One region of the Pedococcus sp. P3_C7 genome, then DNA from elsewhere that is predicted to be linked to it. Evidence: predicted binding sites of a transcription regulator. Region 1 holds the regulator's gene; each other region holds the start of a gene.

Region 1 (4,637 bases):
GCGGAGATGCGCGGCCTGGTCTGCTCCGGGCCGATGAAGGGTGTCCACCACTCCTACGCCCTGGTCGACGAGGTCATCGCGCCGACACTCGAACGCAGCCGGGACGAGGCCGTCGTGGAGCTGGTCCGACGGTTCTTCAGCGGCCACGGGCCGGCCTCGGTCAAGGACTTCACCCGGTGGGCCACCATGACGGTCAGCGACACCAAAGCAGCGCTCGCGCAGCTCGGCGACGACCTGGAGGAAGTGGAGATCGACGGCATCCCGCACTGGTTCGACCCCACGCAGGTGCGACGGGTCAGCCGAGGCGCCCCGGCGGCATACCTCTTCCCGACCTATGACGAGGCGGTGCTGACCTATCCGCAGGTGAACTTCTCAGCGCTGCCGGGCCACCCCTATGCCGAACACACCGACCCGTTCTGGGCGAGCGTGGTACTCGACGGCACCAACGTCGGGCTCTGGAAACGGACCGTGCGACCCGACGCCGTGCAGGTCGAGGTGCACCTCGCTCCTGAGGTCTCGACTCGAGGACGCACCCAGGTCAGGGTGGCGGCCCAGCGCCTCGCTGGCTTCCTCGGACGCGACCTGTCCCTGGTCGAGAACGAGGGCACCCCGCCCCCCCCCCCCGCCACCGTCCTAGGAGACGAAGCCCCGGAAGGTGTCGGTGATGCAGCCGACTGAGCCGGCATCCAGCGTGCACGTGCGGTTGTCGCCCGCCAGCTTGCCCCCGCCCGAGCTCACGCCCGGCAGGGTCGAGTCGATGACCCACCAGTCCCCGAAGGTCCGGTAGCCGCCGCCTTCTGGGAGCACGTTCGGGTTCTGGAACGCGGGGAGGGTGATGAAGGCCTGGTAGCCGACAGTCACCGTCGCCGTGCCGCAGGTCAGCTGCTTGACCCCGCTGAAGACGAGCTGGTTGTGGGTCCGCAGGTCGGCGGCGTTCTCGAGGTCGGTGACCTGGGTGCAGGACGAGAGCGGACCAGTCGCGGCCGTGATGTCGCTGGGCCCGTCCACGAACTGGGTGTCGACGGTGAACGAGGTGGGAGTTCCCGCCGCGGCGATGGCCGGGAGCACCGAGAAGGTCACTGCTCCGGCAGCTGCGGCCAGGGCGGCCGCCATCCGTGTGGTGGTGTGCATGCCGACCACGGTCCTACGAGGTTCGCCCCCAGCGCATCGTGGTTATCGCGTAGCGCGAAATGCGTAGGCCACTCGACCGACGCGCTCAGTCGCCAGCTGGCGGGTCTCAGCCGACGGCGGGGATGAGCAGCGTCTGACCGGCGTGGACGTTGCTGTCGGTCAGGTCGTTGGCGACCTGGATCTGGGCGACCGCCTCGGCCATGGACAGCTGCGGGAGCTGCTCGACCGCGATCTGCGACAGGGTCTGACCGGACTGCACCGTGGTGGAGTGGTCGATCACGGTGGCGGACGCGCCACCGGAGAACACGGCGATCGCCAGGGCCACGGCCGTCACCACGACGGTGAGCGTGATCGCGAGCCGGGCTGCACGGGTCAGGCGCAGCGGGGCGGCGGGAGCGACGGCGACCTCTGGGCCGGTGGGCACCGAGACCAGGCGGGGGCGAGCCGGGCGAACGGGGACCCGCACCGGTGCGGGGGCGACGTCCCAAGCGACTGCTGCACTCATCAGGTCCTCCATCGTGACGTGCTCTGCTGCGTTCCTCGAACGGATGTGCGAAGAACTGCTTGACTGATTTCTAGCACGCATGTTCGAATCAATCAAGACACGCGTCGAACACATGTTTGGCACAGGCGTTCGAAGGCCATACGCTGTGTTCATGCCGCAAGCACATCAGAGGGCACTGACAACGGCTCCTCAAGCACCCGGCATACGGCACCTGACCTGCACCTGCACCCGAAACTGCTCAAGTGAGGAAGCGGCATGAGCGACGACAACGTCAAGGAACTGCCCGACCGCGATCGCGGTGACGGGCTCACCGTCCGGCAGCGACGGGTGCTCGAGGTGATCCGCAACTCGGTCGACCGGCGCGGCTACCCGCCGAGCCTGCGCGAGATCGGCGAGGCGGTCGGCCTCACGTCCCCCAGCTCGGTCGCCCACCAGCTCTCCACCCTCGAGCGCAAGGGCTTCCTGCGCCGCGACCCCAACCGGCCGCGCGCCATCGAGGTGGTCTCCCCCGACTCCCCCGCCGACATGCGGGGCTACCGCGGCGGCGCCTCCGCCGAGGACGAGACGGCGACCTACGACGAGACCGGGTCCGGCGACCAGCGCCCGGCTGCGACCTACGTGCCCGTGCTCGGGCGTATCGCCGCCGGTGTGCCCATCCTGGCCGAGGAAACCGTCGAGGACGTCTTCCCGCTCCCCCGGCAGATCGTCGGCGAGGGCCAGCTGTTCCTCCTCCAGGTCGTCGGCGACTCGATGATCGACGCCGCGATCTGCGACGGCGACTGGGTCGTCGTCCGCCAGCAGCCCACGGCCGACAACGGAGACATCGTCGCGGCGATGCTCGACAACGAGGCCACCGTCAAGACCTTCAAGCGCAAGGACGGCAAGGCGTGGCTGATGCCGCACAACGCCGCCTTCGACCCCATCCCGCGGAGCGCCTCGTGCGCGCCGCGGCACACGTGCGTGCAGGCGCATGGTGGGGCCGGCACGAGTCGACCCATCATCCGTTCGGCTGATGGCTCATTCGCCCGAACGGACTGAAGCGGACCCCGCGGGCGCGTGTGCGTCACGTGCCCCGTAACAGGCGACTCGCACGAGCGTTCTCTACACATGGAGGCCCAACCCGACCCCGATCTCACCGACCAGGTGCTGGGGTCCGAGATCGAACTGCTCGCGGACCTGATCGACGCCGCGAGCCACGCCTGCTCGCAGCTGAACCTGGACCAGATCGACGCGGCTCTCGGGATCTGTCGGGCACAGGGTCAGCTCCCCGCCCAGTCCCCCGCCCATTCCCCCGCTCAGTCACCCAGCGCGTCGAGGTAGTGCGTGATCTTGGTGGCGAAGCGTTCGCCGCCGTCACCCTCGGCCCACAGCTCCCACAGCTCGTTGTCGTCTGACTGCATTGCCCGGTGCAGTGCCCGGGTGGCGAGCTCCTCCAGCTGTTCGTCCACCTCGATGGGTTCCTCGTCGACCCACCAGGGCACATTGCGTTCTCCCACCACGGATTCGAAGTCGTCGCAGGCAGCCACGAGCACCGCTGCGGCCACCGCCTGCGACATGGTCGGCGCCTCGATGTACCCCCGCGCGCGGACCACTTGGTCGAGGGCCGCCTCGACCCGCTTGCGTCGTACGTCGTGCTCGGACTCCTCGAGCTCGTCGAGCAGGTCGAGTGCGTCGTCGTTCTCGAACGGCCCGGCTCCGGTGGCGCCCATCTCCCAACCTCCACAGCGTGCGAACGATGCTCCTTCGAGGGTGCCAAGAGACGCAGCGACACGCCAGTCCTACTCGTGCGGAGTCATCCGTTGGTACCAGGCCGTGTCGACGTAACGACCGAACTTGTGTCCGACCTCGCGAAGCACTCCCACCCGCTCGAAGCCGCACGCGACGTGCAGCGCCACGCTGGCGTCGTTCGGCAGGGCGATCACGGCCACCTGGGTGTGCACCTCAGGTGCAGCGTCCAGCCGCGCCAGCAGCGCGGCATACAGGGTCCGTCCGAGGCCGAGACCGCGCGCGCCTTCCGCGAGGTAGACCGACACCTCCTTGGTGCCGTCGTAGGCCGGTCGCGGGCGGAAGGTGCCGGAGAACGCGTACCCGAGCAGCTGTTCGTCCGCGCAGGCGACCAGGACGACGTTGCCGACGTTGCCGGCACTGGTGGCGGCGAGCTTCTCACCGAGGTATGCCGCGCCGCGGGGTTCGGTGTCGAAGGTCGCCAGCGAGGTGCGGACCTGCTCGTCGTAGATGGCGGCCATCGCGGGGAGGTCCGCCTGCGTCGCGTCACGGACGACGATTGCGCGGCCGCTGTCCGGGGCAATGCTGGTCATATCGGCGATGCTAGGGGGATGAGCGACGAGCAAGGCGACCGCCACGACCACAGCCACGGGACGCACGACTCGGCTGCGGCGGCGAAGCTGCCGGACCCCGACCGCGGTGGGCCGACGGACCGACAGGCCTTGTGGGACGAGCGGTATGCCGCCCACGAGCACGTCTGGAGCGCGACGCCCAACGCCGAGGTGGAAAGGATCGTGGGCGCCTGGCCGCCCGGTCGCGCCCTCGACCTCGGCGCCGGCGAGGGCCGACACGCCGTGTGGCTGGCCTCGAAGGGCTGGCGGGTCACGGCGGTCGACTTCTCGGCGGTGGGGCTGGCCAAGGGCGAGAAGGAGGCCTCCAGTCGCGGGCTCCGGATCGACTGGGTGGTGGCGGACGCCAGGTCCTGGCACCCGGCGCCCCTATTCCTCTTCGACCTCGTCCTCGTGTCATACCTCCACCTCCCCTCGGACGTCGTCTCCCGCACCCGGACGTGGCTGACGCCCGGCGGTGCGCTGGTGGTCGTCGGCCACGGCCTGCGCAACCTCACCGAAGGGGTCGGTGGCCCGTCCGACCCGGCGCTCCTGCACACACCCGAGCAGCTGCGGGCGGCGGCCGGGGACCTGCAGGTCGAGCGCTGCGAGGAGTACCTGCGGCCCACCGAGCAGGGCGACGCGATCGACGTGGTGCTGATAGCCCG
Region 2 (4,637 bases), on a different contig from region 1:
TCCCGAGGAACTTCTCGCTCCGGTAGGACCGGCGCATCTGCTTCAGGACGCTGTCCGACCCCGACTGCAACGGCATGTGCAGGCTCGGCATGACGTTGGGGGTCTGCGCCATCGCGGCGATGACGTCGTCGGTGAAGGCCGCCGGGTGCGGGCTCGTGAAGCGCACCCGCTCGAGTCCGTCGACCTCGCCGCAGGCCCGCAGGAGCTTGCCGAACGCGAACCGGTCGCCGAACTCGACGCCGTAGGTGTTGACGTTCTGCCCCAGCAGGGTGATCTCGACGACCCCCTGTTCGACCAGGGCCTGCACCTCGGCGAGCACGTCACCGGGGCGCCGGTCGGCCTCCTTGCCGCGCAGGCTCGGAACGATGCAGAACGTGCAGGTGTTGTTGCAGCCCACCGAGATCGACACCCAGCCTGCGTAGGCAGAGTCGCGTCGGGTGGGCAGGGTGCTGGGGAACACCTCGAGGCTTTCGAGGATCTCGACCTCCGCCCGTTTGTTGTGGCGGGCCCGGTCGAGCAGGGCGGGCAGGCTGCCGATGTTGTTGGTGCCGAACACGACATCGACCCAGGGGGCCCGCTGCACGATGGTCGAGCGGTCCTTCTGGGCCATGCAGCCGCCGACCGCGATCTGCATGTCGGGGTTCCTGGTCTTCGCGGGACGCAGCTGGCCGAGGTTGCCGTAGAGCTTGTTGTCGGCGTTCTCACGCACCGCACAGGTGTTGAAGACGACGACGTCAGCCGCCTCCGGCCGCGTGGTCGCAGGCAGGCTGTTGACGTCGACGTAGCCCGCGGTCTCGAGCAGGCCTGCGAGCCGCTCCGAGTCGTGCACGTTCATCTGGCAGCCGTGCGTGCGGACGTCGTAGGTCCTGGGTGCAGTCGTGGTGGTACTCATCGCACGCCAAGGGTACGTGGTGAATGCGCCAGCTCAGTCTCGCTGGTGCTCGGGGGCGTCGGCGATCGCCTCACGGATCACAGCCATGGCCAGGTCGGCGGGGTAGCCCTTGCGGGCCAGCATCCCCGCGAGCCGGCGTTTCTGGACGACGGGGTCGAGCCCGTGCATCGACCTGAGCCGCTTGGTCACGAGCTGTGCGGCACGGTCCCGCTCGTCCTCCGGGTTGATCGACTCGAGCGTCGCCCGGGCCGTCTCGTCGTCGACGCCCTTGGTCCGCAGCTCGCGGGCCAGCGCGCGCCGGGCCAGTCCCCGACCGGCTTGCTGCGACCGGACGAGCATCCCCGCGTAGGCCTCGTCGTCGACCAGCCCGACCGAGGCCATCCGGTCGAGCACTGCTTCGGCGATGTCGTCGGGGCAGTTGCGCTGGCGCAGCTTGTCACGCAGCTGCTGGCGACTCTTGGGCGACAACGCGAGCTGTCTCAGCACGATCTGGCGCGCGACGTCGTAGGCATCCGGCTCGCCGTCACGGGTCTGCAGGTCTGCCTCGGGGCCACCGGGGATGGGCTGCCAGGCCCGTGGGCGTGCCGATCTCGGCTGCCGCTCGTCGGCCGGAGCGGTCGCGGACGTCGCGGCCAGGGCCGCCTCGAAGGCTGCCCTGGCCGCGTCGTGTCGTTCAGTCATTCGGGATCACTCAGTCGGGATCAGTCGGGATCAGTCGGGATCAGTCGGGATCAGTCTGGATCGCTCAGTGGTGGGTCGCCCGAGCCGTGGCTCAGAACTCGACCGGCACCTCGGGGATCGAGTCGGCCGGCTTGTCGACCTGCGGGCCGATCCCGAGCTTTTCCTTGATCTTCTTCTCGATCTCGTTGCCGAGGTCGGGGTTGTCCTTGAGGAACTGACGAGCGTTCTCCTTGCCCTGGCCGAGCTGGTCACCCTCGTAGGTGTACCAAGCTCCGGCCTTGCGGACGAAGCCCTGCTCGACGCCCATGTCGATGAGCCCACCCTCACGGGAGATGCCCTGGCCGTAGAGGATGTCGAACTCGGCCTGCTTGAACGGCGGCGCCACCTTGTTCTTGACGACCTTGACCCGGGTGCGGTTGCCGACCGGCTCGCTGCCGTCCTTGAGGGTCTCGATGCGACGCACGTCCAGGCGCACGGAGGCGTAGAACTTCAGCGCCTTGCCACCCGTCGTCGTCTCGGGCGAGCCGAACATGACACCGATCTTCTCGCGCAGCTGGTTGATGAAGATGGCCGTCGTGCCGGTGTTGTTGAGGGCACCGGTGAGCTTGCGCAGGGCCTGGGACATCAGCCGGGCCTGCAGACCGACGTGGCTGTCACCCATCTCGCCCTCGATCTCGGCACGTGGCACGAGCGCGGCGACGGAGTCGATGACGATGATGTCGATGGCGCCCGAGCGGATCAGCATGTCGGCGATCTCGAGCGCCTGCTCCCCCGTGTCGGGCTGGCTGACGAGGAGCGCGTCGGTGTCGACCCCGAGCTTCTTGGCGTAGTCAGGGTCGAGGGCGTGCTCGGCGTCGATGAACGCCGCGATGCCGCCGGCCTTCTGCGCACTGGCCACCGCGTGCAGCGCGACCGTCGTCTTGCCCGAGGACTCCGGGCCGTAGATCTCCACGACGCGACCGCGCGGGAGGCCACCGATGCCGAGCGCGACATCGAGCGCGATCGAGCCGGTGGGGATCACGTCGATGGGGGGCCGGACGTCGTCGCCGAGGCGCATGACCGCGCCCTTGCCGAACGACTTCTCGATCTGCCCCATCACGCTGTCGAGGGACTTTGCCTTCTGGTCCACAGTGGGAGTGTTCGCTCCAGCCATTCTGGCCACCATTCCTTCTTTCGCTTCGAGTCGGGCGCGCCTGCCTTCGACCCTGGGGCAGCTGATCGCTTGTCGGGTCAGACGCTAGGTGTCGGCACCGACAGCCGTCCGGGGCCGCTCGCACGGCCTGTGGACGGTGGGTCTGTCGTGGTTCCACCTGTGGACGAACATACCGAACACCTGTTCGAAATACGGCATCCGGCACGCGACACGCCGCGGCGAGTCCGATCAGCCTTCAGGGCGAGGCAGGGCGGCGCGTCGGCGTGTGCGGAATGCCGTCCTCCACGAAGCCGCGCCCGCTGGGTGCGAAGCCGAACCCGGCATACCAGTCGACGAGGTGCGACTGGGCGTCGAGCACCACAGGCCGCTCCCCTGCCGCCTCGAGCGCGGCGCGCATGAGCAGTGCGGCCCGGCCCTGGCCGCGCGCGTGCGGCGCGGTCGCCACCCGGCCGATGCGCAGCGCCTCCCCGTCGTCCAGGACTCGCAGCGTGGCCACCGGTGCGCCGTCCTGCTCGACCCACAGGTGACGAGTCGCCGGTTCGAGGTCACGGCCGTCGAGATCCAGGTAGGGGCAGTCCTGCTCGACGACGAACACCTGGGCGCGCAGGGCCCACAGCCGGTAGCCCGTCAGCGGGTCGAGGTCGGCGAAGCCGGCCGATCGCACCGCGCCAGCGCCCACCACGACCCCGTCCGCAGGCTCCACCATGATCCCGATGCTAGGCGCCCGAGGGACTACGAGAGCAGGAGCTTCTCGAGGCGACGTGCCGTTCCCACGACGCCGATCCCACCCAGCACCACGAGGTAGCCCACGTGCACGAGCACCCCCCAGCCGACATCTCCGAGCATCAGCGCGCGTTCGAGGGCGACCCCGTGGTAGAGCGGCGTGACCCGCACCAGCCACTGGAGCGCCTCGGGATAGGTCGACAGCGGGAAGAAGGTCGCCGAGAAGAGGAACATCGGCTGGATTGCCAAGGTGATGTAGTCGAAGTGCACCCAGGACTTCATGAAGGTGGTCGCGAACATCCCCAGCGCGGCGAAGGCGAACCCGATGAAGATCGCCGCCGGCAGGGCCAGCAGGGCCCACCACGACCCGACGGCCCCTGCGAGCAGCGCGACGACGAGGAAGGCAGCGGAGTAGAGACCACCACGGATGAGGGACCACGCGATCTCGCCGACGGCGATGTCACGCGGACCCATCGGTGTCGCAAGCACCGCGTCGTAGAGCTTGGCGTAGCGCAGCTTGAAGAACACGTTGAAGGTCGAGTCGAACACTGCGCCGTTCATCGCCGAGGCGGCCAGCAGCGCGGGCGCCACGAACTGGGGGTAGGACACCACTGCCCCCGAGTCGGTGGTGACGGTCTTCACGAGCGCACCGATGCCGATGCCGAGGGAGAACAGGTAGAACACCGGCTCGGCGAACCCGGTCACCAGCGCGATCCAGCCGTGGCGGAACGACGTGACGTTGCGTTCGATGAGCATTCTGGCCAGCCCGGCCCCGGCAGGCATCGGCACCAGCCTGGCCAGCCGCGCCGACGCCTGCCCGCGGACGGGCCCCGACGCGGGACCGGACGCGGGCCGGGGGTTGGAGGTCGAGGTGCTCACGGGACCAGCCGCCTCGCGAAGGACTTCTCCGCGAGCCACCAGCCCACGGCGGCATACACGGCCAGCACGAGCAGGTGACCGAAGAACGGCGCGCCGACCGCGGCACCCGTCGCCACTGCACGACACGCCTCGACCCCGTGCCACAGCGGAGTGACCCACGCGATGGGCTGCATCCAGCCGGGCAGCTGCTCGATGGGGAAGAACGTGCCGGAGAACAGCATCAACGGCGTCACGATCCAGCGGAACAGGATATTGAAGCCGTCATCGCCCTCCTGCCTGGCGGTGAAGGCGAAGATCGGGGTGGTGAAC
Region 3 (4,637 bases), on a different contig from region 1:
TCCTCCCGTGGGCGGCCGGTCCCCGCGATCCAGAGGTCGGCCTCCATCCCCGGCTCGACCCGCGAGACCGCGACGTGGCCGACCACGCGCCCGCCGAGCTCGGCGACCCAGGCTGCGTCCTCGTCGGCCCGCGCGATGAACGACTCCACCGGGAACGGCAGGGGCCAGCTCTGGGGATACCCCGAGTGCGGCTGCTGGGCGGTCAGGACGTCGGCCAGGGCCGGGATGTCGTCACTGGTGCGCTCGCGCACCACCACCTCTTCGAAGGCGTCAGTCATGGCGCCACCCTAGGTCGGGGCAGGGCGGGGCGTTGCGGCGCTCCCGCCGCCCGTAGCATTCCGGGCGTGACCGAGCAGCCCACCATCGGAGTCCTCGCCGTCCAGGGCGACGTGCGCGAGCACCTGTATGCCGTGGAGCAGGCGGGCGCCCGCGCCACCACCGTGCGCCGGACCTCCGAGCTGGACGCGGTGGACGCGCTCATCATCCCGGGCGGTGAGTCCACGACCATGGACAAGCTGGTCCGCGCCTTCGAGCTGCGCGACCCACTCCGGGCGCGGCTGGCGGCCGGCATGCCGGCATACGGCTCCTGCGCGGGGATGATCATGCTCGCCGACCGCATCGCCGACGCCCGACCCGACCAGCAGACGCTCGGCGGCCTGGACATCACGGTGCGTCGCAACGCGTTCGGCCGGCAGGTGGACTCCTTCGAGGAGGACCTGCACATCCGGGCCATCGGCGGCGCGCCGATGCGGGCCGTGTTCATCCGTGCGCCGTGGGTCGAGGAGGTGGGCGAGGGGGTCGAGGTGCTGGCCCGCGTGGAGGACGGACCTGCCGCAGGTAGGATCGTCGCCGTTCGTCAGGGGTCCCTGATGGCCACCTCCTTCCACCCGGAAGTGACCGGTGACCACCGGTTCCACCAGTTGTTCGTCGAGATCGTGAGAGGCAAGGCATGAGCGGCCACAGCAAATGGGCAACCACGAAGCACAAGAAGGCTGCCATCGACGCGAAGCGGGGCAAGCTCTTCGCCAAGCTCATCAAGAACATCGAGGTCGCGGCGCGCACCGGTGGCGGTGACCCCACGGGCAACCCGACGCTCTACGACGCCATCCAGAAGGCCAAGAAGACCTCGGTCCCCAACAACAACATCGACAACGCGGTCAAGCGCGGGTCCGGTGCGACGGCCGGCGGCGCCGACTGGGAGACCATCACCTACGAGGGCTACGCGCCCGGTGGTGTCGCCGTCCTCATCGAGTGCCTGACCGACAACCGCAACCGAGCGGCTGCCGAGGTCCGCACCGCGCTGACCCGCAACGGCGGCCAGCTGGCCGACCCCGGTTCGGTGTCCTACGTCTTCGACCGCAAGGGCGTCGTCGTGGTCCCCAAGGGCGACAAGACCGAGGACGACATCCTCGAGATCGTCCTCGAGGCCGGTGCCGACGAGGTCAACGACCTCGGCGACGCCTTCGAGATCATCTCCGAGGCGACCGACTTCGTCGCCGTCCGCAAGGCCGTCCAGGACGCCGGGATCGACTACGACTCCGCCGAGGCCTCGTGGGTGCCGAACCTCAAGGTGCCGCTCGACGCAGACGGGGCACGCAAGATGATCCGCGTCATCGAGGCCCTCGAGGACTCCGACGACGTGCAGGACGTGTTCGCCAACGGAGACATCAGCGACGACGTGCTCGCCGAGATCGAGGACGACGACGAGTAGAAGGCGTGTTGCTGCGCCCGAAGGTGCGAACCGGTGTGTAGCGTTCAACCGAACATGTGTTCGGAAACGCATGGTTGTTCGAAAACGCAGTCGGACGTGAGGGAGCAGCTGTCGTGCGCGTACTCGGGGTCGATCCCGGCCTGACCCGCTGTGGCATCGGGGTGGTCGAGGGCGGTCGTGGTCGCCAGGTCCGCCTCGTGGCCGTCGGCGTGGTGCGTTCCCCGGCCACCGAGCCGACCGCCGAGCGGCTGCTCTACCTCCAGACCGAGCTCGACGCGTGGCTCGACCGGTTCGAGCCTGACGCGATCGCCGTGGAGCAGGTCTTCGCCGACGTCAACGTCGCCAGCGTCATGAACACCATGCAGGCCTCGGCGATCCCGCTGCTTGCCGCGGCGCGCAGGGGGCTCCCGGTCCAGCTGCACACGCCGACCTCGGTCAAGGCAGCGGTCACCGGCTCGGGCCGGGCCGACAAGGCCCAGGTGACGGCCATGGTGACCCGGATCCTGCGGATGGAGTCCGCGCCGAAGCCCGCCGACGCCGCGGACGCCCTCGCCATCGCCATCTGCCACCTGTGGCAGGGCCCCGCCGCCACCCGGCTCCAGGACGCCGCCAGGGCGGAGCAGGAACGCCTCCGCTCAGCTGGCCGAGCCGCGGTGGCCCGGTGATCGCCTCGGTCCGCGGACCGGTGCGGCACATCGGTCTCGACCGAGTCGTCGTCGAGGTCGGGGGAGTGGGCATGCTGCTGCACACGACACCGGCCACCGCGTCCGCACTGCACCTCGGTCAGGAGGCGCTGCTCGCGACCACCCTCGTCGTCCGCGAGGACTCGCTGACCCTCTACGCCTTCACGTCCGACGACGAGCGTGACATCTTCGAACAGGTGCAGACCGTCTCGGGCGTCGGACCTCGGATCGCCCTCGCGATGCTCTCGGTGCTGGCCCCCGACCGGCTACGGGCAGCGGTCAGCAGCGCGGACCTCGCGACGCTCACCAAGGTGCCCGGGATCGGCCGCAAGGGTGCCGAGCGCATCGTCCTCGAGCTGCGCGACAAGCTCGGTATGCCGTCCGGTGCGGCGGGTGGCGCGACTGCCGTCCCGGCCGTGGGAGCCACGGCCTGGCGTGACCAGGTGGCCGAGGCCCTCGTGGGGCTCGGATACTCCGCCAAGCAGGCCGACGACGCCGTGTCGCGGGCGGCGGAGGCGGCGCCGGCCGGGGCCGACGTCTCTTCGATGCTCCGCGCGGCGCTGCGAGAGCTGGGGCGCTAGGCCATGGCTGAGGGCTTCTCCTCCGAGATGTTCGAGGACTCCTCGGTCGATGCCACCGCGCGGGTGGTCGACGCCGAGGGCGATGCCGACGAGCGCACCGTGGAGGCAGCCCTGCGACCACGCAGGCTCAGCGAGTTCACCGGTCAGACGCGGGTGCGCGACCAGCTCTCGCTCGTGCTCGAGGCGGCCCGGCGACGGGGGACACCGCCCGACCACGTGCTGCTCTCCGGGCCGCCGGGTCTGGGCAAGACCACGCTGGCCATGCTCATCGGCACCGAGCTGGGGCGGCCGATCCGCATCACCAGCGGCCCCGCCATCCAGCACGCCGGCGACCTGGCGGCGGTGCTCTCCTCGCTCATGGAGGGGGAGGTCCTCTTCCTCGACGAGATCCACCGCATGTCGCGGTCGGCCGAGGAGATGCTCTACCTCGCCATGGAGGACTTCCGGGTCGACGTCATCGTCGGCAAGGGCCCCGGCGCCACAGCCATCCCCCTGGAGCTCCCCGCCTTCACCGTCGTGGGCGCCACCACCCGGGCAGGGCTGCTCCCCGCGCCGCTGCGCGACCGGTTCGGCTTCACCGGGCACCTCGACTTCTACGCTGCCGAGGACCTGGTCACGATCCTCGAACGCTCGGCGCGACTGCTCGAGGTGTCGGCCGACACCGACGGCATCACCGAGATCGCGCGGCGATCGCGCGGCACACCACGCATCGCGAACCGGCTGCTGCGACGGGTCCGCGACTGGGCCCAGGTGCACGGACGCGACGTCGTCGACGAGGAGGCGGCGCATGCCGCGCTGGCCCTGTTCGACGTCGACGACCGCGGGCTGGACCGCCTCGACCGCGCCGTCCTCGACTCCCTCTGCCGGCGCTTCGGAGGCGGACCCGTCGGTCTGTCGACGCTCGCGGTCGCAGTGGGGGAGGAGGCCGACACGGTCGAGACCGTCGCCGAGCCGTTCCTCGTCCGTGAGGGCTTCATCACGCGCACGCCTCGTGGCCGGGCCGCGACGGCCATGGCATGGGAGCACCTGGGCCTGACGCCACCGCTCGGCCACCAACCCCAGCCCAGCCTGCCCCTCGACACCGGCGAGGGTCGCTTCGGCGGGTGACCCGCTCGGGCGGCGTGCCCACGGCATACCTGCACGTGCTCGCCCGTGCTCGCCCCTTCTCGCCATGGGCGAGCAAAGGTCACAATTGGAACGCAGCCACGGTGGGGCACGTTGGTCGGTATGCCGTGCGTCACCTACACTCGGGCGGTCCCCCGGCTGGAGCCGGGGACTTGCGCGTGCCCTACTGCGTGGCGCCGCACCCTGACTGCCCCAAACCGTGAAGGGACTGCTCCATGTCGAATGGCGGCTCGCCCATAGCCAGCCTGCTGATCTTCGCGCTGCCCGTGCTGCTCATCGTCTTCATGGTGTTCAGCCAGCGTCGGCGCCAGCGCGAGGTGCAGTCACTGCAGGCGGCTCTGGCCGTCGGCGACGAGGTCTGCACGACCTCCGGGCTCTACGGCACGATCACGTCCCTCGACGACAGCACCGCCACCCTGGAGATCAGCCCCGGGGTCACCGTCCGCTTCGACCGGCGCGCCATCGGCACCAAGACGGTGTCACCCGGCCCGGCCGCACCCCGCACCACCGAGTAGAGGTCCCTGCACGTGGCAATCA
Region 4 (4,637 bases), on a different contig from region 1:
GGGCGGGGTTGCCTACCTGCTCAAGACCGAGCACCAGCTCGACCTGCCGCGTCGTCTCCAGATCGAGTTCAGCGGGGTCGTCCAGGCCAAGACCGACAGCGAGGGTGGCGAGGTCAGCGCGGCCCAGCTGTGGGAGATCTTCCAGGACGAGTACCTGCCCGCGGTCGACGGTGCCGTCAACACGTGGGGCCGCTTTACGCCGGTCAGCCACTCGCTCATCAGCGAGCAGGGCGGCGTCGACCGGATCAGCGCGACCATGCTCGACCGCGGCGTGGAGGTCACCATCGAGGGCACCGGCAACGGACCGATCGCCGCGTTCATCGACGCGTTGTCGACCCTCGGGGTCGACGTCCGCGTCCTCGACTACGCCGAGCACGCGCTGTCCGCAGGTGGCGACGCGAAGGCTGCCGCCTACGTCGAGTGCGCTGTCGGCGACCGCGTGCTCTGGGGTGTCGGCCTGCACTCCTCGATCGTCAAGGCGTCACTCACCGCGGTGCTGTCCGCCGTCAACCGTGCGGAGCGGATGGCCCCGGGCGAGTGACCTGAGGTATGCCGCGTGGCTGGGCCACGCGGCATGCCGTCGCCGTCTCCGTCGCCGTCTCCGTCGCCGTCTCCGTCAGCGGATGCGGGTTGTGTAGGTGGCGCTCGTCGGCGCCGACTCGTTACCCACGGGGTCGGTGGCCGTCGCCCGGACGGTGACGGAGCCGGCCTTGCCGGTGAGGACACCGGCTCGGGCGAAGTAGTCCTCTCCCAGGACGACCGACCACGTGCCGGAGGAGCTCGACGTGGTGGTCGTGTAGGGCGCCCCGTCGGAGTGCAGGACGCCGATGGTGAGCCCGCCTTCGGCGGTCGTGCCGGAGAGGGTGACCGTGCGGGTCTTGATCGTCGAGCCCGGTGTGGGCGAGACGATGGTGGGCGGTGCCGGGGCGAGCGTGTCGACCGTGAAGGTGCGGGTCTTCGTCGCGACGACCTGCTGCGAGGCGACCATGCTCACGGTCAGGGTGCGCTCGCCGTCGGCGACGTAGGCCAGGCCGCCGCTGTAACTGCCGTAGTAGCAGTTCTGCTCGGCGACCCACGGGTCGGAGTCGACGCTGATGCGCACGGTCGTGCCCTCGGCACACTGGCCGGAGAAGTCGACGAACGCGTTGTGGAGGCTGCCCTCCTGCGGGGTGTCGATGGTGAGGCGGGACGGGTCGATCGCGAAGCGGACGGCGGCGCAACCCTCACCGGTGAATCCCTCGCCGTCGGTGAGGCGAGCGCAGATCGTGTTGTCCCCGTAGGTCAGGTAGGCGTAGGCGTTCCAGTTGCCGTCGCCGTCGGAGAACGCCTCACGGACGTCGTGGCCGTTGATGGACACGATGACGGTCTGGCCCGGACGGTTGCTCGTGCCCCGGATGTAGACCGCCTCGGTGTCGACGGTCGACCCGTCGGCGGGGGAGGTGACCTCCACGACGACCGGTGGGGGCGCCACGACGGTGAACGAACGGTCGGCCGAGGCGAAGCTCGTCCCCGCATACCGAGCCTCCACCCTCAGCGAGTGCGACCCGGCGGCCACCCCGTAGTACTCCTGGTAGAAGAAGTCGTTGCTGCAGTCGACCGTGGCCGTGGAGCCGCCGTCCAGTGCGAGGGCGACCTGGGTGCCGTTCTGGCATGGACCGCTCACGGAGAAGCGGGTCGCCACCGACGCGCCCTGCTCGGGCCAGGCGACGGCGAACGCGTTCGGGTCAGGTCGGACGGTGCGGTTCACGCACGCGGTGGCGAGCGTCACGTCGTCGACCCGGACCAGCGCGCAGATGCTGTGGTCGCCGACCTGGAGGGAACCCACGGTGGTCGACCAGGCGCCGCGGCTGTCGACGGTGGGCGTCTGACCGGTCTCGACGCCGTCGACGACCATGGTCACGGTGCCGTTCGGCGAGCTCGCCTTGCCCGAGACCGGCACGAGGACCGCCGTGCCCGACGTCCCGTCCGCCGGACTCGTGATCGAGACGCTGGCGCGTACGGGTTTGGCCGCACCGGCCGGCACGGCGCCGCCGACGAAAGCGACCAGGGCGGCCACCAGGGCGGCGAGGACGCAGAGCGGGCGACGGGTGAGGTGCAGGCGCATGTGGAATCCCCCCATAGCGGACAAGTCGACACTGACTCGTGCCCGGAAGGATGACCCATCCCCACCAAGTTTGGCAACCCCCAATCTGCCCTGACCTGCACAAACGCCGAGGGGCGGCCGCTTGGCGCCGGCGGACCGGCTCGGTCGTCGCGTGCCGCGGGATCGGCGGGTCAGCGGACGCCGCGGGGGCGGAACTGGATCGAGATGCGCGGACCGACCGCCTTGGTGGTCTTGGGGATCGCGTGGTCCCACGTGCGCTGGCACGAGCCACCCATGACCACCAGGTCGCCGTGGCCGAGGGAGAAGCCCCTCGACTCCCCGCCACCCCGTGGCCGCAGGGCCAGGGTGCGGGCCGAGCCGATCGACAGGATCGCGACCATGGTGTCCAGGTCCTTGGCGCGGCCTATCCGGTCGCCGTGCCACGCGACGGAGTCGCGGCCGTCGCGGTAGAGACACATCCCGGCGGTCACGAAGGGCTCGCCGAGCTCCGCGGCATACCACCGGGACAGGGCGTCGCGGGCCTGCGTGAGGACCGGGTGGGGGAGAGCCTCGTCCTCGTCGTAGAACTTCAGCAGTCGGGGAACATCCACCATCCGCTCGTACATCTCGCGGCGCTCCGCGTGCCACGGCACCTCGCGGTGCAGGGACTCGAACAGCGTGTCGGCGCCGGCGAGCCAGCCCGGTCGGTAGTCGACCCACGCGCCGCGCGACAGCTCCGTGCGCGTCAGGCCCCCCGACAACGGGTGCAGCTCGATCTCGTCAGCGGTGTCGAGGAGCGAGCCCTGGAAGGCCATGGACATGCCCCCACGATAACCCATCTTCGAACAGGTGTTCTAGCCTTTGCGCGTCTGTCGGGCTCGGTAACTCCAAGCGGTTCTCCAAGTGGTGCTGCCGGGTGGCGCTACCGTCGTCCCATGGCGGAGAGGGACACTGGCGACGACAAGCTGGCCAGCGGACTGGCGTGTGGTTTGTGGGTGGGGCTGGTCGCAGTGGTGCTGCTGGTCCTGATCGTCGTCGTGGCGGTTTACGGCTTCGGTCTCTGAGCCGCGCGGCACGGCAGACGAGCTTCGGGCCCGGGACTTGCGACAATGGAGGCATGCCGCTCTACCGCGACGAAGGGATCGTCCTGCGCACCCAGAAGCTGGGTGAGGCCGACCGCATCGTCACCCTGCTCACGCGCACCCTGGGCAAGGTCCGCGTCGTCGGCAAGGGCGTCCGTCGCACCAAGAGCCGCTTCGGGGCGCGGCTCGAACCGGCGATGATGGTGGACGTCCAGTGCTACGAGGGCCGCAACCTCGACACCGTGACCCAGGCCGAGACGCTGGCCTCCTGGGGTGACGTGCTGGCGCGGGACTACACGACCTACACCGCCGCGGCCGCGATGCTCGAGACCGCCGACCGGCTCACCGAGGAGCGCGAACCCAACCTCCAGCAGTACCTCCTGCTCCAGGGCGCGCTGCGCTCGATGGCCGAGGGACTGCACGACCCCGGCCTGGTCCTCGACGCCTACCTGCTTCGCGCGCTCGCCGTGGCCGGCTGGGCGCCGAGCTTCCACGACTGTGCACGCTGCGGCGCCGAGGGGCCGCACCGCGCGTTCAACCTCGCCTCGGGTGGCACTGTCTGCCCCGTATGCCGTCCGGTCGGGTCTGCTGCGCCCGCGCCCGAGACGCTCGCACTCTTGGCCGCCCTGCTGGCCGGGGACTGGGTCATCGCCGACGCGTCGCAGGGGCGACACCGCCGGGAGGGCAGCACCCTGGCCAGCGCCTTCCTCCAGTGGCACCTCGAGCGGGGTGTGCGATCGTTGCGCCTCGTGGACCGACGTGACCCCGACCAGCCCCGGCTCGACTCCCGCGTGACGTGGTCGCCCGCACCGCTCAGCGTGGTGGAGAAGGTCGAGGCGGCACACGCCGCCGCCCAGGTGGCCAAGGCGTGAGCACGGCATACCCCCGGCCGTTCGCCCACCCGAGCGGCGCCCAGCCACCGTCGCTGCCCGCCGAGCTCGTGCCACGCCACGTCGCGATCGTCATGGACGGCAACGGACGCTGGGCCAACCAGCGAGGCCTGCCCCGCACCAAGGGCCACGAAGCCGGAGAGGCGGCCCTGCTCGACGTGACGGCCGGTGCGATCGAGGCCGGTGTGACCCACCTGTCGGCGTACGCCTTCTCCACCGAGAACTGGAAGCGCAGCCCCGACGAGGTGCGTTTCCTCATGGGCTTCAACCGCGACGTGATCCGGCGCCGTCGCGACCAGCTGCACGAGTGGGGCGTCCGCATGCGGTGGGTCGGTCGGCGGCCGCGCCTGTGGGGCTCGGTCATCAAGGAGCTCGAGATCGCCCAGGAGCTGACCAGGCACAACACCGGGCTGACCCTGTACTTCTGCGTCAACTACGGCGGGCGTGCGGAGATCGCCGACGCGGTGCAGCGGATCGCCGAGCAGGTGCAGCGCGGCAAGCTCAAGCCGGGATCGATCGACGAGAAGACGATCGCGCGGCACCTGCCCGAGGCCGACATGCCGGACGTCGACCTGTTCGTGC

What was found. Region 1 encodes LexA, which represses DNA repair genes until DNA is damaged. Its sites were predicted from a motif close to TCGAACANNTGTTCGA; they were not measured.
Region 2: recA (recombinase RecA) is a predicted target of LexA. The motif match lies at 2,899-2,914, and genes of this name have one in related genera.
Region 3: ruvC (crossover junction endodeoxyribonuclease RuvC) is a predicted target of LexA. The motif match lies at 1,760-1,775, and genes of this name have one in related genera.
Region 4: AC1DS4_RS00850 (alpha-ketoglutarate-dependent dioxygenase AlkB) is a predicted target of LexA. The motif match lies at 2,925-2,940, and genes of this name have one in related genera.

The regions. Positions count from the first base shown of each region.
Region 1 is NZ_JBFUHC010000013.1:94,639-99,275, reverse strand. It holds gene AC1DS4_RS17965 (winged helix DNA-binding domain-containing protein) at 1-678, shown strand, start outside; gene AC1DS4_RS17960 (hypothetical protein) at 634-1,131, opposite strand; gene AC1DS4_RS17955 (LysM peptidoglycan-binding domain-containing protein) at 1,238-1,636, opposite strand; gene lexA (transcriptional repressor LexA) at 1,892-2,674, shown strand; gene AC1DS4_RS17945 (hypothetical protein) at 2,744-2,956, shown strand; gene AC1DS4_RS17940 (DUF4259 domain-containing protein) at 2,932-3,345, opposite strand; gene AC1DS4_RS17935 (N-acetyltransferase family protein) at 3,415-3,954, opposite strand; gene AC1DS4_RS17930 (class I SAM-dependent methyltransferase) at 3,973-4,637, shown strand, end outside.
Region 2 is NZ_JBFUHC010000001.1:127,553-132,189, reverse strand. It holds gene miaB (tRNA (N6-isopentenyl adenosine(37)-C2)-methylthiotransferase MiaB) at 1-892, opposite strand, end outside; gene AC1DS4_RS00600 (regulatory protein RecX) at 926-1,573, opposite strand; gene recA (recombinase RecA) at 1,665-2,726, opposite strand; gene AC1DS4_RS00590 (GNAT family N-acetyltransferase) at 2,962-3,432, opposite strand; gene AC1DS4_RS00585 (ABC transporter permease) at 3,459-4,328, opposite strand; gene AC1DS4_RS00580 (ABC transporter permease) at 4,325-4,637, opposite strand, start outside.
Region 3 is NZ_JBFUHC010000009.1:288,000-292,636, forward strand. It holds gene AC1DS4_RS14175 (GNAT family N-acetyltransferase) at 1-278, opposite strand, end outside; gene pdxT (pyridoxal 5'-phosphate synthase glutaminase subunit PdxT) at 345-953, shown strand; gene AC1DS4_RS14185 (YebC/PmpR family DNA-binding transcriptional regulator) at 950-1,711, shown strand; gene ruvC (crossover junction endodeoxyribonuclease RuvC) at 1,825-2,376, shown strand; gene ruvA (Holliday junction branch migration protein RuvA) at 2,373-2,975, shown strand; gene ruvB (Holliday junction branch migration DNA helicase RuvB) at 2,979-4,082, shown strand; gene yajC (preprotein translocase subunit YajC) at 4,316-4,615, shown strand; gene secD (protein translocase subunit SecD) at 4,628-4,637, shown strand, end outside.
Region 4 is NZ_JBFUHC010000001.1:184,970-189,606, forward strand. It holds gene leuA (2-isopropylmalate synthase) at 1-541, shown strand, start outside; gene AC1DS4_RS00845 (hypothetical protein) at 617-2,104, opposite strand; gene AC1DS4_RS00850 (alpha-ketoglutarate-dependent dioxygenase AlkB) at 2,275-2,904, opposite strand; gene AC1DS4_RS00855 (hypothetical protein) at 3,019-3,147, shown strand; gene recO (DNA repair protein RecO) at 3,201-4,037, shown strand; gene AC1DS4_RS00865 (isoprenyl transferase) at 4,034-4,637, shown strand, end outside.